DNA from 3 places in the Rhizobium ruizarguesonis genome. Region 1 is predicted to be linked to each of the others. Evidence: riboswitches for the same ligand, from Rfam matches in the RefSeq annotation. Region 1 holds a riboswitch; each other region holds the start of a gene.
What was found. Region 1 has a riboswitch for thiamine pyrophosphate ahead of thiC (phosphomethylpyrimidine synthase ThiC). Riboswitches for the same ligand answer to the same signal wherever they lie in the genome.

Region 1 (4,927 bases):
TTCCTCTCTGCGGCCGCGTTAAGTTCCGAGAAGAAGTGATGCATTGAGACAGCAAACTCTACAAATGCGATCGGCGACGACCGCGGGCGTTAGTGCACAGATCTGGAATTGAACGGATGGGGATCTTTGAAACGGCTGATCATGCCGAGGGTGCCTTGCGGCGGACGAATTTCGGGCGTGCGCAGTCAAGCATGCGATTGAGAACGGCGCAGCCGATGACGCCTTCGGTCTGCTGACCAGGCCGCGACCTCGCCCGCAGACGCCGCCCGATGATGGACTTTTATCGCCCGATTGCCGTTTCGACCAGCGAGCGTTTGCCGTAGCCGTTAGAGAGTTGCCATTTCATGCGGCCGCCAAAGACATGAAATGCGATATATATATATCGAAGTATATACAATAATATATTCCACAACTCACGGATTTCCTACAATAGAAAATGAGATCTGCCAAATTTGAAACGATATACTTTAAAATATATCCGGCACATCTGTTGCGTTGCTTGTCGTTTTCATCAAGTGTCCTGTTATGACGAGTTACGACAGTGCAACAGGAAGATTCTTTCCCATGAATGCCGAAATCTTGCCGGCGACGTCATCGTCGGGAGGCTTGCACAAGGAGCACGACGACATGGATCACCAAAAGAAATCAGACAAGCGCCTTGGCTATTCGCATCTGCGGCTGGCAACCATCGACGGCGTGTCGCTGCCTGGTCTACAATTGTCACTCGACCGGCAGGAGGGCTCTGCGTCGACGAAGAAGACCTTTTTCGAACAATTGCTCCTGGATTTTGCTTTCGGTTGCTACCTATTCTATCCGATCCAGCTGTATGAACATCCCGCAACGAGCGAGAGGACGACAAAGGCGCTAAACCGTTAAGTGAATTGGGAGAATTTGGACCGGCCGCCACGTTCCTCCTTTGAAATCCACGTCTATCAGGTTTCCATATTCCAGGATGGAAGCGCCGGCTCGGTCGCCAACGCTTGCAAACTCCAACAACAGGTCGGCGAGCGGATGGAGGATATCATGAACGACCTTGATGCGACGCAAGCAAAGGACGGCTCGGGCACACAGGCTTCAACAGGTGTGAACCAGCACGGCAGGAACATCGGAAGATGGTATGAAAGTCTATCGGGAACCCGACCGTTAAACGGTACCCGCAAGGCGCAGTTCAAATCTTGCTGCTGGCATCAAATACGCTGACAACGCGCGCTCGCCTGCCAAAATCAAGGAAATTTGACGCGCAGGGTTCGCCCATCAAATTTACTGCAGAAAGGATTCGTTCTCCGTGTCATTTTGTTCTTCGAAACGCATTCGCATCGCCGCACTTGCAGCGACTGCCATCGTCCTGGGCACCCAGATCGCAATTGCGCAAGAACCGTCTATAGGGTCTCAGTGGCTGAACTCGCCGACATCTCGAGTGGAAGCGCTTGCGGTCCTTCAGACCTTGAATGCCAATCTCCTGAGTAACGCCAGTGCTACGTTGACCCTTGATCGCTGGTGCGCCGCGCACAAGCTCGCACCGGAAGGTTCTAAGATTGTAGCTCAGCGTGTGGGCGGGCAAGACAAGCCCGCCGATGAGCACATCCGTGAACTTCTGACCGTCGGACCCGGTGAGCTGATCGCTTATCGCCGCGTCCGCCTGGTCTGCGGCGACCGCATCTTGTCGGAAGCCGACAATTGGTATGTACCCGCAAAATTAACTGCAGAGATGAATCAGGCTTTGAAGACCAGCGATATCGCGTTTGGCAGAGCCGTTCAGGCTCTTAATTTCACTCGCACAAACCTGTCTGCCATGTTGCTCTGGTCCCCTCTATCCGAAGGCTGGGACATGGAGGGCTTAACAGCGCATGAAACAAGTTCCCTCAGCCTGCCGCCGTTCCTGCTCGAACATCGTGCCATACTGAAACTTCGAGATGGCAAGCCGTTTAGCGCCTTGGTCGAAAGCTACACGGACAAAGTACTAGACTTTCCAGTTCCGCGCCTGCTTTCTCAATAGCGCTTCGGTACTCAGCATACTTGCTGAACTGCGCGGGATAAAAATCGACAGCCACGGCATGCGACAAGAGCGCCTGCCTTGCGGAAGCGTGCCGGTCGGGCGACTGACTTGTCGATTCGTTTGATCGCGGCGACCACGCACGGTAGCCTGAGTGTAACCTGACTCCAAGCCGTCGCAGATTGTCGCTTGACAGTCCCCTCGGCAAGCCTCTACCCTTTTTTGCATTCACCAGGGGGGTCCCGGCAAGGGGCTGAGATACTGCTATCGCGCGCAGTGACCCGTTGAACCTGATCCAGTTCATACTGGCGTAGGGACGGTGCAAGCGCTCGAGAGGTTTCGGATTCACGCGTGGAATCCGTGCCGGCGTCTTTCCATCATTCCGGCTGAGGACTGGGTCTCCAAACTCAAACTTGGAGCCTCAAACCATGAATATCGCCGCAAAGAATATCACCCCAACCGTCACCACCGGCCCCTTGCCGGCATCCAGGAAGATCTACATTCGCGGGGACATCCATCCCGACATTTGCGTGCCGATGCGCGAAATCAGCCTGCATCCGACATCGGGCGAGCCGCCCGTTGTCGTCTACGACTCCTCCGGCCCCTATACGATCGACGGCGCCGAGATCCGTATCGAACAGGGGCTGCCCTCACTGCGACGCGACTGGGTTCTCGCCCGCGGCGACGTCGAGGCCTATCAGGGCCATGTCCGTCCCGAAGACAACGGCTTTGCCAGCGGCGAAAGGCTGACGCCTGAATTCCCCGCGCTACGCCAGCCGCTGCGCGCAAAGGACGGCAAGGCCGTCACCCAGTTCGCCTATGCGCGCGCCGGTATCATCACGCCGGAAATGGAGTTCATCGCCATCCGCGAAAATCTCGGCCCCAAAGCGAGGGCCGAAGCCATGGTCCGCAGCGGCGAGAGCTTCGGCGCCCATATTCCCGACCATGTGACGGCGGAATTCGTCCGGCAGGAAGTGGCGGCGGGTCGGGCGATCATCCCCGCCAACATCAACCATCCGGAAGCCGAACCGATGATCATCGGCCGCAATTTTCTGGTGAAGATCAACGCCAATATCGGCAACTCCGCCGTCACCTCATCGATGGCGGAGGAGGTTGAGAAGATGGTCTGGGCGGCCCGCTGGGGCGCCGATACCGTCATGGATCTCTCCACCGGCCGCAACATCCACAACATCCGCGAATGGATCATCCGCAATTCGCCGGTGCCGATCGGTACCGTGCCGCTCTATCAGGCGCTGGAGAAGGTCGAGGGCATTGCCGAGAACCTGAGCTGGGAGGTGTATCGCGACACGTTGATCGAACAGGCCGAACAGGGCGTCGACTATTTCACCATCCATGCCGGCGTGCGGCTTCACTACATCCCGCTCACCGTCAACCGGGTGACCGGCATTGTCTCGCGCGGCGGTTCGATCATGGCGAAGTGGTGTCTCCGTCATCACCGCGAAAGCTTCCTCTACGAGCATTTCGAGGAGATCTGCGACATCTGCCGCGCCTATGACGTCTCCTTCTCGCTCGGCGATGGCCTGCGCCCCGGCTCGATCGCTGACGCGAATGATGCGGCGCAGTTCGCCGAACTGGAAACACTGGGAGAGCTGACCAAGGTCGCCTGGGCGAAAGACTGCCAGGTGATGATCGAAGGCCCCGGCCATGTGCCGATGCACAAGATCAAGGAGAACATGGACAAGCAGCTCGAAGTCTGCGGCGAGGCGCCTTTCTACACGCTCGGGCCGCTGACGACCGATATCGCGCCGGGTTACGATCACATCACCTCTGGGATAGGCGCAGCGATGATCGGCTGGTTCGGCACGGCGATGCTCTGCTACGTCACGCCCAAGGAGCATCTGGGGCTTCCCGACCGCAACGACGTGAAGGTAGGCGTCATCACCTACAAGATAGCGGCTCACGCCGCCGATCTCGCCAAGGGGCATCCGGCGGCACAGCTGCGCGATGACGCGCTCTCGCGTGCCCGTTTCGAATTCCGCTGGGAGGATCAGTTCAACCTCTCGCTGGACCCCGAAACCGCCCGCAGCTTCCACGACGAGACGCTGCCGAAGGAGGCGCACAAGGTCGCGCATTTCTGCTCCATGTGCGGACCGAAATTCTGCTCGATGCGCATCTCGCACGATATCCGCGCCGAAGCGCAGAAGGAGGGACTGGAGGCGATGGCGGCACGTTATCGCGAGGGCGGCGGCCTCTATATGCCGGTAGAAACCCTGCAGCAAACGAGCGAATGAGATGCGTGTTCTTGTCAAAGGGGCCGGCGTTGCCGGCCTGACGGTGGCGCATGAACTGCGCGCTCGAGATGCCGAGGTCACTGTGCTCGATCCATATGACGGTTTCAGGCGTGCTGCTTCGTGGCTCGCGGGCGGAATGTTGGCGCCCTGGTGCGAGCGGGAGAGTGCTGATGTTGCGGTACTCATGCGCGGTCTCACCGCCGCCGACAAATGGGAGGCAATTGTGCCGGGAGAGGTGCGACGAAACGGAACGCTCGTGGTCGCCTCTGCTCGCGATCTTGGTGAACTGCGACGCTTTGCCTGCCGCACGACGGGTTATGAATGGCTGGAAGAGCCGGCGATCGCGGCGCTGGAACCCTCCCTTGCCGGGCGGTTCCGGCACGGGCTGTTCTTTCGCCGCGAAGCCCATCTCGATCCCCGGCGAGTTTTGACTCTGCTGCGCACCAAGCTGACGGTTCAGGGGGTCACCTTCGTGGGCGAGAGCTCGCATGAGGAGAGCTTCGACAGTGTCGTCGATTGCACGGGCGCTGCGCAGATCGGCGAGGCCAAGGAGTTACGCGGCGTCCGCGGCGAAATGCTTTACCTTAAAAGCTTTGACGTGGATCTCTCCCGGCCGGTCCGCCTGCTCCATCCGCGTTTCCCCGTCTACATCGTCCCGCGTGGAGACGGTGTGTTCATGGTC
Region 2 (4,927 bases), on a different replicon from region 1:
CAAAAAAGGTCCAAGCAAATCAGCAGATAAGCTGACCGCCGTTGATCTCGATCACCTGTCCAGTGATGTAGCCCGAGAGCGAGGGAGCCGCCAGGAACAGATAGGCGGGAGCGCAGTCCTCCGCCGTGCCGAGCCGCTGCAGGGGGATGGATTTTCTCGTCTGCTCAAGCTTTTCGCGGGAGGAATAGCGCTCATGGAATTCCGTCTCGATCGTTCCTGGCGACACGCAATTGACGCGGATTCCGTCCGGTGCAAGCTCGCGGGCAAGCGCCTTGGAATAGGTCGCAACGAAGGCTTTCGAGGCCGAATAGATCGAAGAACCGGGGCTGCCACCGGTCAGCGCCGAAATCGAAACCGTGTTGACGATGGCAGCGCCTTCAGCCGCCTTCAATGCCGGCAGCAGCGCCCGCGTCAGCGCCACTACCGATGTCTGGTTGAGCCGCACGACCGCCTCATATTCTGCGTCGGTGAGTGTGGCAGCGGGAAAACGACCAAGCATGGTGCCGGCATTGTTGACGAGCACATCGACCTTGTCGAAGAAGGCGAGAGCATCTTTAGCAAATTGCGCTGCCCCGCCGACTGCGGAGAAATCGGCATGCAGCAGCAGCGCCCGTCTTTCGGATTCAGCCGTCAGCAGGAAATCCGGCAGGTCGCGTCCCGGCTTTCGCCCGGTATGGACGATCACCTTCGCGCCGCAGTCCAGGAACTGCCGGGCCACTTCAAGGCCGATGCCGCGACCGGCGCCGGTCACGACCACATTGCGATTTTCGAATAGTCTGGGATGGAACACGAAGCCGTCCTCCTCGCGGACAGTGCCGCCGGTTGCGTCATTCGCCCTTAACATATGAGCGCGCCGACCGAAAGAAAGGCAGGCGTCGATCTTTCCGGAAGAGACTTGGTCTCTGCCTGGGGAGACTAAGGTCCCGCCCTGGAGAGACTGGTCTTCCCGAGCAGTTCCAGCCTTTTAGTTTTCGGTCTCCAGAAGCCGCGCGCCTGGCCCCTCTTTGCCAAGCCGGTCACAGGGATTGCGCAACGGACAGCTTTCGATCGACAGGCAGCCGCAGCCGATGCAGCCGGTCAGACGGTCGCGCAGCAGGCTAAGCCCCCTGATTCGCGCGTCGAGATCATCCTTCCAGCGCGCCGAAAGCGTCTGCCAGTCGCCGACGGTCGGCGTGCGTCCCTGCGGCAGAGACTCGAACGCCGCCTGGATTTCCGAAAGCGGAATGCCGACACGCTGCGCCACCTTGATGATGCCGAGCCGGCGAAGCACATCGCGCCCATAGCGCCGCTGATTGCCGCGGGAGCGAATGCTCGAGATCAGCCCCTTGGTCTCGTAAAAATGCAGCGCCGAGACGGCCAGGCCGCTGCGCTCCGCCACTTCACCGACCGTCAGGAGCTTGCCGAGCGGCGCTGCAGGAATTGTATCCATCGCCTCTTGACCTCAATATTAGTTGAGGTTTTATAACCCTTGCTCCCGCAATCGTAAAGTCCAATCGCAATAAGGAGCGACGCATGCAAACACCCACCAGGCTGGCTGTCATCTATGGGAGCACGAGAGAGGGCCGCATCTGCGACCGGGTGGTCAAATGGCTGACGCAGGAGCTCGTCCGCTTCCCGCAATTTGATATCGACATCATCGACCCGCTCGATTTCGCGCTGCCGGTCAACCGTGACATGACGCACCCCGAAATCGACAGGCTCGCCGGGCGACTTGGCATGGCCGACGCCTTCATCATCGTCACGCCGGAATACAATCACAGCTTCACCGCCTCGTTGAAGTCGATCATCGATTTCTTCCTCGAGCCCTGGCAGGGCAAGCCGGTCGCCTTCGTTTCCTATGGCGGCATATCCGGCGGCCTGCGCGCCGTCGAACAGCTGCGGCTCGTCTTTGCCGAACTCCACGCCGTCACGATCCGCGATTCGGTGAGCTTTGCCGCACCTTGGAACCGCTTCGACCCGGACGGGCGGCTCGACAATCCCGCCGATGCACTGCGTTTGCTCGATCGGATGATGGCGAGGCTGGAATGGTGGACGCGGGCACTCGTCACTGCCCGCAGCGATCGTCCCTATGCCGGAATAGAGCGCCGCGCGTCTTTTAGACCCGCTAAGGACGCTCTATCACTTTGAATCTGCGCATAATCCTTTCCGAAAATCGATTCCGATTTTCGGGGTTATGCGCTAGCCGCCTGAGGCAGGAAGCTCCGGTTCCGTTCCCGGCAGGTACGGAACCATTGGGAACACCCGGGCAGGACCTCCGTCCGGGTGTTTTCCGTCACCTCAGCTTCATTCCGACCGCGCGGACGGGTTCGCAATTTTGCTGTTGCGGGGAGAAAACCCCGGTGATAGTTTCCGCGCAAATAACAGGGGAGCTCCGTATCGCCGGGGCTGAGATGTGAGGTGCAAACCTCTGGACCCTTCAAAGCTGATCTGGGTAATGCCAGCGGAGCGAGGTTCAGATGTTCTCAGGCGCACAAGTGTCACTCTATCCCATGTCCGGCAATTTCGTCGGCATCATTCTCGATGCCGTCAAGGCGCTCGATCCCTATCGCGACCGACTGCGCATCGAGACCGATGACATCTCCACACTGCTGGTCGGCCCGCCTGACATCCTCTTCGCCGCCATGCACGATCTTTTCGTCGCCGCCGCAAGGACCGGCGAGCATTGCGTGCTGTCCGCCGCGGTTTCACGCGGCTGCCCCGGCGAGCCCGACGACGCCATCTGCGGCGTCAACCCTTCCCCCGGCCAGGCGGAGCCGCTTGCCGAGCGCATAAGAGCCGCACTTGCCGCCGTTGACATCACCACCGAGAGCGGACAGCCGACCGCTGCGCAATTCTCGCTCTACGTCATGGGCACCGGTACCCATATGGACGAGATCTATGGCTGCATCGACTTCCTGAAGCGCTCCGGCACTTTCGACCGCGCCAAGAATTTCTGCACCAGGCTTTCTGGTGATGCCGGCGCGGTCTTCGCCACCATTCGTGAGGCCTTCTTTCGCTTCGGCGACCCCGAAGGGCATGTGACCCTCGACATCACGGTGTCGGCCAATACATCGCCGCACGTATTTTCAGACGCGCAAAGGACGCTGTAGCACCTTAAATTTGCTGCATAATTCCTTAAATCGATTCCGATTTAAGGAATTATGCAGCAGCCGACGAAAGCTTGAAATCGAACGCTGATGACACTGTCAAAACCATCGGATCCGCGCCTTGCCGCGCTCCGCGCCGCTCTCTACCGGGGCATACCCGCCTTGCTTGCCGGCTGCGTTTTTTTGGCGGCGTGGGAACTCTATGTCGATCTTTCCGGCATCAAACCATCCATCCTGCCGGCGCCTTCGCGCATCGTCGTCCAGGGCTGGCTGAACCGCGAGGCGCTGATCGCCAACACCTGGCCGACGCTCGGCGCGACACTCGGAGGTTTCGCCCTCTCGCTTGCCTTCGCCTTCGCCGCCTCGATCCTCATGGATTTCGTGCCCTTCATGCGCCGGGCATTGCTGCCGATCTTCATCACCAGCCAGACCCTGCCGCTGGTGGCGATCGCGCCCCTCGTCGTCCTCTGGTTCGGTTTCGGCCTGTTGCCGAAGATCCTGCTTGTGGCGCTCGTCACCTTCTTCCCACTGCTCGTCGCCTTGCTGCAGGGCTATGAATCGACCGACCGTGACATCACCGAATTGCTGAATTCGATGAAGGCGAGCCGCTGGCGCATTTTCCGCCTGGCACGGCTTCCCTCCTCGCTGCCCTATTTCTTCGCCGGTCTGCGGATCTCGATCACCTATGCCGTCGTCGGCGCGATCTTTGCCGAATATGCCGGCGCCGCCCGCGGCCTCGGCATCTATATCCTCAACGCAAAGAACAATTTCCGTCCAGATCTCGTGCTCGCCGCCGTCATCGTCAGCGCCGTGCTGACACTCTGCCTCTTCGGAGCGACACTGATGATCCAGCGCCTCATCATGCCCTGGCAACCATCCGGGGAGCGGCGCCGATGAACGGTGGAATGGTTGAATTGCGCAACATCTCGAAGTCCTTCGACGGCATGAAGGTGCTCGGCGATATTTCGCTCGCTGTCGCAAGCGGCGAGTTCGTCTCGATCGTCGGCCCGTCCGGCTCCGGAAAATCGACGGTCCTTAGATTGCTGACCCAGGCGCTTCGGCCCGATTCCGGCAGCATGCTTTTTAAAGGCGCGCCGCTGGAACAGGCGCCGCATTCCTTCGCCTTCATGCCGCAACGCGATGCGCTGATGCCCTGGCGCCGGATCATCGACAATGCGGCACTCGGCCTTGAGGTGCGCGGTATGAGCCGCCGCGCGGCCCGCGCCACCGTCGCGCCTCTGTTCGAGCGCTTCGGCCTCGCCGGCTTCGAGCATCACTATCCCTCAGAACTATCAGGGGGCATGCGCCAGCGCGCCGCGCTGCTGCGCACCGTGGTCCAGACCCAGGACATGCTGCTGCTCGATGAGCCTTTCGGCGCGCTGGACGCGCTGACGCGCACGCAGATCCAGGAATGGCTGCAGGGCATGTGGACCGAACACCGTTGGACGGCGCTGCTGATCACCCATGATGTTCGCGAGGCCGTGTTCCTCTCCGACCGGATCTACGTGCTTTCGGCCCGTCCGGCGCGTATCATCCGCGAATTCCGCGTTCCCCTGCCCCGCCCGAGAAGCATTGCCGATCTCGGCTCGCCGGCGGCCCAGGCGATCGAAACCGAAATCCTGCAAACCCTGCTTCATCCGCTAGAACAGGATGATTTTAGGCCGATCGGCCTGAAATCTGAATCCTCTTCTAATTTAAAGAGTTAGAGCATGATGTCGTCCGAAAACCGCTCACACTTTTCGGCATCATGCTCTAGAGACCTGAGGAGGTCACCATGCTGCTTCTCACCCGTCGCCAGACGATCTTCGCCGCCATCGCGGCAAGCCTCGCCGGCCGCCCCG
Region 3 (4,927 bases), on a different replicon from region 1:
GCCGGCGCCGCCCGAGGGATCGGAGCCGGCGATCGAGAGAACGTTGCGGATCATGCGCTGACCTTTCGAATTTCTGCGGCGATGCGGCGCGTGGCCGCTTCCGGGTCGGGCGTGCCGCAGATGGCGGAAACGACGGCAAGCCCCTTGGCGCCGGCGGCGAACACTTGGGCGACATGATCCGCCTTGAGCCCGCCGATCGCGACCGACGGCACTGGCGAGGCCTTCACCAGCTTGGCAAGACCGTCAAAACCGATCGGCTGCTTGTGGTCGGCCTTGGTCGGCGTCGCAAACACTGGCCCGACGCCGGTGTAGTCGATGAGATCAGGATCGACGGCACCGGCGAGCGCCTCGTTCTCGACCGACAGGCCAAGGATCATGTCGGGGCCGATCATCGTCCGCGCTCTCATCGCATCCATGTCCTCCTGGCCGATATGCAACCCGTCGGCGCCGATGGCGATTGCCGCCTCGACATCGTCGTTGACGATGAGAAGGGCGCCGGTCCCATTCAGCGCCTGTTTCAAGGCACGGCCGGTCTCGATCATCCCGATGGTGCCGGCATGTTTGTCGCGCAGTTGCACCATGGTGGCGCCGCCGGCAACGGCAAGGCGCGCGGTTTCGACCATGCCGATCCCGGCGCAGAGATCGGGGTCAAGGACGAGATAGAGCGAAAGGTCGAAGGCCTTCATGCGGCCGATATCCTTGCCCTGGCGTCAAGCGTTTCGGCGTCGAGCGCGGCCAGCGCATCGAGGAAGCGCCAGGAGAAGGAGCCGGGGCCGGCCGCCCCAAGTGCTGCCTCCTCGCCGGCGATGGCAAAGGTTGCAAGTGCCGCAACCGTCGCGCCGAAGATATCCTCAGGTGCCGTCGCGGCAAAGGCGCCGACGAGGCAGGTGAGCGAGCAGCCGAGTGCTGTGACTTGCGGCATCAAGGCCGAGCCGCCTTCGATGCGCACGGCCCGCTCGCCGTCGGTGACGAAATCGACGGCGCCGGTAACGGCGACGACCGCCCGCTGACGCTCAGCGAGCCATCGCGCCGAACCTTCCGCCTGTTCGACCGGATCGCGGCTGTCGACCCCCTGGCCACGGCTCTCTCCGCCGGCCAACGCGATGATTTCGGAAGCGTTGCCGCGGATGATGGCTGGACGGAGCGCCAGGAGGTCGGCGACCGCGTTGCGGCGGAAGGCAGTGGCATAATGGGCGACCGGATCGAGCACCCAGGGTTTGCCGGCTGACGTCGCCGCCTTCGCCGCCGCCTGCATGCCGTCGATCCATTGCGTCGACAGCGTGCCGATATTGATTGTCAGCGCACTGGCGATCCCGGCGAACTCGCCGGCTTCTTCTGCGGCATGCACCATGGCGGGCGAGGCGCCTGATGCAAGCAGAACATTTGCGGCGATGTTCATGGCGACGTAATTGGTGATGCATTGAACGAGCGGCGGCTTCTCGCGCATCGCCTTCAGCATCGCTCCTGGTGTGGTCTTGGTCTGCATGTGGCCCCTTTCAGGCGGGGGCGGGCACGGGGCGGTTCGTGCGGGCTGTGCCGCGACCCCGAGCGACTCCCTCCGCCGGCATTATCCGGTTCAGGTTCGAAGGGTGCTTCTCAGCCCGTCGGTCGACGAACGCCCCTGTCTCTCATCGCGCTCTTTTTCGCAGAGAACGGGGCTGATGTCACCTCGAAAATGACAATCCTGCGACCGGCGCGGCGGCGCGTCTCTTTTACGAAACGCGGTCAGCCGACGAGGCGCTCCTCGTCGACATTCTAGTCAGTCTCAAACCTTCAATCACGCATGCGCTTCCCTGCCGCGATAGACCTCCGGATCGGGGATCGGAACCGCGGCGATCAGCGCGCGGGTATAGTCATCCCTCGGGTTCTCGAAGATATCCCGCCGCGTGCCGGTTTCGATGATGCGGCCGGCGCGCATGACGGCGACGTTGTGGGACATGCGCTCGACGACGGCCATGTCGTGGGAGATGAAGAGATAAGCGAGCCCCATGGTTTCCTGCAGTTCGAGCAGCAGGTCGAGCACCCGGGCGCGGACGGAGACGTCAAGCGCTGCGACGCTCTCGTCGGCGACGATCAGCTTTGGCTCCAGTGCCAGCGCCCGGGCGATGCAGATGCGCTGGCGCTGGCCGCCTGAAAACTCGTGCGGATAGCGCGTCGCTGCATCAGGCGTCAGGCCGACCCGGCGCAGCAGTTCGGCGACGCGGTCTTGCCGTTCGCTGTGGTTGCCGATGCCGTGGATGAGCATCGGTTCGCCGATCGCCTTGCCGACGGCCATGCGCGGGTCGAGCGAGGCATAGGGATCCTGGAAGATCATCTGCGCCGAGCGGCGCACGGGCCGCATCTCGCGCTGGCTGAGGCCGGCGATATTGCGGCCGTCGATCAGGACATTGCCCTTGAAGGGGATGAGGCCGAGCACGGCCTTGCCTGTCGTCGATTTGCCCGAGCCGCTTTCGCCGACGAGACCTAGCGTTTCACCCGGCAGGATATCGAAGGAGACGCCGTCTACGGCTGCAACCGGCGGCTTGCCCTTGAAAAACCGGCTTGCGGCATTGCCATAGGTGACGGTGAGGTCGCGCACGTTCAGAACCGGCGTGCGGTCCGGATGCAGCGTCTCGACGGCGCGCTGCGTGATGCGCGGTGGATGATCGGTGCCGGCAAGCGCGCCGAGCCGCGGGACGGCGGCCAGCAATTGCTGCGTATAGGCTTCCTTCGGCCGCTGGAAGACGGCGAGCGCCGTTCCCTGCTCGACGATCCTGCCATTCTGCATGATGACGACGCGATCGGCCATTTCGGCGACAACGCCCATGTCGTGAGTGATCAGGATGATCGAGGCGCCGAATTCGCGCTTCAACTCGCGCATCAGCCTGAGGATTTGCGCCTGCACGGTGACGTCGAGTGCCGTCGTCGGCTCGTCGGCAATCAGCACCTTCGGCCGGCAGGAGAGCGCCATGGCGATCATCACCCGCTGGCGCATGCCGCCGGAAAGCTCGTGCGGATATTGCTTCAGCCGCCGGGCCGGCTCGGTGATCTGCACGGCATCGAGCATCTTCAGTGCCACCGCCTCGGCATTGTCGCTGCCCTGGTGCGCGCGGATTGCCTCGGTCAGCTGGTTGCCGACCGACATGACCGGGTTCAGCGAGGTCATCGGCTCCTGGAACACCATGGCGATATCGCCGCCGCGCACGCTGCGCATCGCCCGGTCGGAAAGCCTGAGCAGGTCGCGCTCGCCAAGCAGCACGCTGCCGGAGGCGACCTTCAGCGAGGCCTTCGGCAAGAGCCCCATGATCGACAGCGAGGTGACCGACTTGCCGGAACCGGATTCGCCGGCAATGCAGAGCGTTTCGCCGCTTGCAAGCGCGAAGCTGACATCCTGCAGCACCGGCTTGCGGCCTTCGGGTGTGCGGGCATCGACGCTCAGATTGCGAAGGCTGAGCACCGGTGCTGCGGCGGGCATGGCTTCGTTCACGCGAACACGATCCTCGGGAAGTAGAAGGAAACCACCCAGTTCGGCTGGTCGACGATCTCGCTGATGCGCAGATCGCCGCAGACCGAGCAGAGCAGATAGGCATCGATGGCGCTCATGCCATGTTCGGCGCCGAGAAGATCGATCATGCGCATGACGCTTTCGCGCGCCCCGGTCATCAGGTCAGGGCCGATGCCTGTCGTGACCTCGTAGCCGGCGCCGTCGAGATGGCGCGTCACCGGTTCGGTCGTGGTGAAGCGCGGCGTCTGCAGCCTGGCGTCCTTGACGAGCTCGATCGTCGCTTCGACGTTCATCTGGCTTTCGATCGCCGTGCCGCAGACTTCGCCATCACCCTGGGCGGCATGGGTATCACCGATCGAAAACAGCGCGCCGTCGACCTCGACGGGCAGGTAGAGCGTTACCCCCGCCGTCAGGTCGCGGATGTCCATGTTGCCGCCGACGCGACGCGGGGGAACGACGGAGTGGGTGCCGGGCTCGGCGGGTGCGACGCCGATCGTGCCGGCAAAAGGCTTCAGCGGCACGCGGCCGCCCGGACCGTAAAGGGCTGGCACCATGCTGTTGGCGTCATAAGACCAGACATGCAGCGCCGGGTCCTTGAACTGGTCGGCAAGCAGGCCGAAGCCCGGGATATTGGCCGTCCAGCCGACGCCCGAGGGAATGAACTTGCGTAGCGTCACCTTCAGCGCATCGCCGGGTTTCGCGCCTTCGATATAGACCGGGCCGGAGACCGGGTTGATCTTGCCGAAATCGAGCGCGTTCAGCGTTTCCAGCGTCGCGTCGCTTCCGATCTGGCCACCGGATGAATCCATGCACTCGAAGTGGATCGTCTCGCCAGGCTTGGCGACGACGGCGGGGGCGAAATCCTTGTTCCAGCCGAAATTATGCTGGGCGCGGTGGATGGTGTGGGTGCAGGCGATGCACATGTCATATCTCCCTCGATTTTATGACGCCTTCCCGGCGTGGACCGGGAAGGCTTTGTTTCTTCAGGGCTTATTGCTTGACGTAGATCGCGTCGTAATTGATGACGCGGGTCGGATCGATGTAGATGTTGTCGGCACCGCCCATGCGCAGCGACTTGGCGACGACGCGGCGTTCGTTGATCACAGGGATCCACGGCGCATCGGCCATGATGTCGGTGAAGACCTTGCCCCAGGCGGCAGTACGCTCGGCTGCCTTTGCCGGGTCGGACATCGAGTCAGCGGCAACGGCGCGCTTGTCGAGATCGGCGTTGCAGTACCATGACCAGTTCCAGCCGCCCGGAACCGCGCCGGCGCAGCCGAGGATCGGGCCGTAGAAGTTGGACGGGTCCGGGAAGTCGGCGATCCAGGCCATGCCGCCCGACCAGATCATCGGCGCTTCGCCTTCCGTGCCGCCGGCCGAGATGACGTTTGCCTGGGCGAGCGCCCGGACTTCGGCCTTGACGCCGACAGCGGCCAGATCCTG

Region 2: linked by a shared signal. The riboswitch ahead of J3P73_RS22770 (YkoF family thiamine/hydroxymethylpyrimidine-binding protein) and the one ahead of thiC (phosphomethylpyrimidine synthase ThiC) in region 1 are both predicted to bind thiamine pyrophosphate.
Region 3: linked by a shared signal. The riboswitch ahead of thiM (hydroxyethylthiazole kinase) and the one ahead of thiC (phosphomethylpyrimidine synthase ThiC) in region 1 are both predicted to bind thiamine pyrophosphate.

Annotation. Positions count from the first base shown of each region.
Region 1 covers NZ_CP071682.1:432,867-437,793, forward strand. The annotation lists partial or broken gene J3P73_RS36290 (IS5/IS1182 family transposase) at 140-352, opposite strand; gene J3P73_RS36295 (hypothetical protein) at 565-876, shown strand; gene J3P73_RS36300 (hypothetical protein) at 1,024-1,200, shown strand; gene J3P73_RS36305 (hypothetical protein) at 1,286-1,996, shown strand; TPP riboswitch at 2,217-2,328, shown strand; gene thiC (phosphomethylpyrimidine synthase ThiC) at 2,422-4,245, shown strand; gene thiO (glycine oxidase ThiO) at 4,247-4,927, shown strand, end outside.
Region 2 covers NZ_CP071678.1:4,656,500-4,661,426, forward strand. The annotation lists gene J3P73_RS22755 (SDR family NAD(P)-dependent oxidoreductase) at 20-790, opposite strand; gene soxR (redox-sensitive transcriptional activator SoxR) at 965-1,429, opposite strand; gene J3P73_RS22765 (NADPH-dependent FMN reductase) at 1,513-2,127, shown strand; TPP riboswitch at 2,353-2,466, shown strand; gene J3P73_RS22770 (YkoF family thiamine/hydroxymethylpyrimidine-binding protein) at 2,457-3,089, shown strand; gene J3P73_RS22775 (ABC transporter permease) at 3,177-3,983, shown strand; gene J3P73_RS22780 (ABC transporter ATP-binding protein) at 3,980-4,792, shown strand; gene J3P73_RS22785 (ABC transporter substrate-binding protein) at 4,861-4,927, shown strand, end outside.
Region 3 covers NZ_CP071680.1:483,704-488,630, forward strand. The annotation lists gene thiD (bifunctional hydroxymethylpyrimidine kinase/phosphomethylpyrimidine kinase) at 1-54, opposite strand, end outside; gene thiE (thiamine phosphate synthase) at 51-686, opposite strand; gene thiM (hydroxyethylthiazole kinase) at 683-1,486, opposite strand; TPP riboswitch at 1,537-1,633, opposite strand; gene J3P73_RS30370 (ABC transporter ATP-binding protein) at 1,778-3,466, opposite strand; gene J3P73_RS30375 (acetamidase/formamidase family protein) at 3,463-4,407, opposite strand; gene J3P73_RS30380 (ABC transporter substrate-binding protein) at 4,475-4,927, opposite strand, start outside.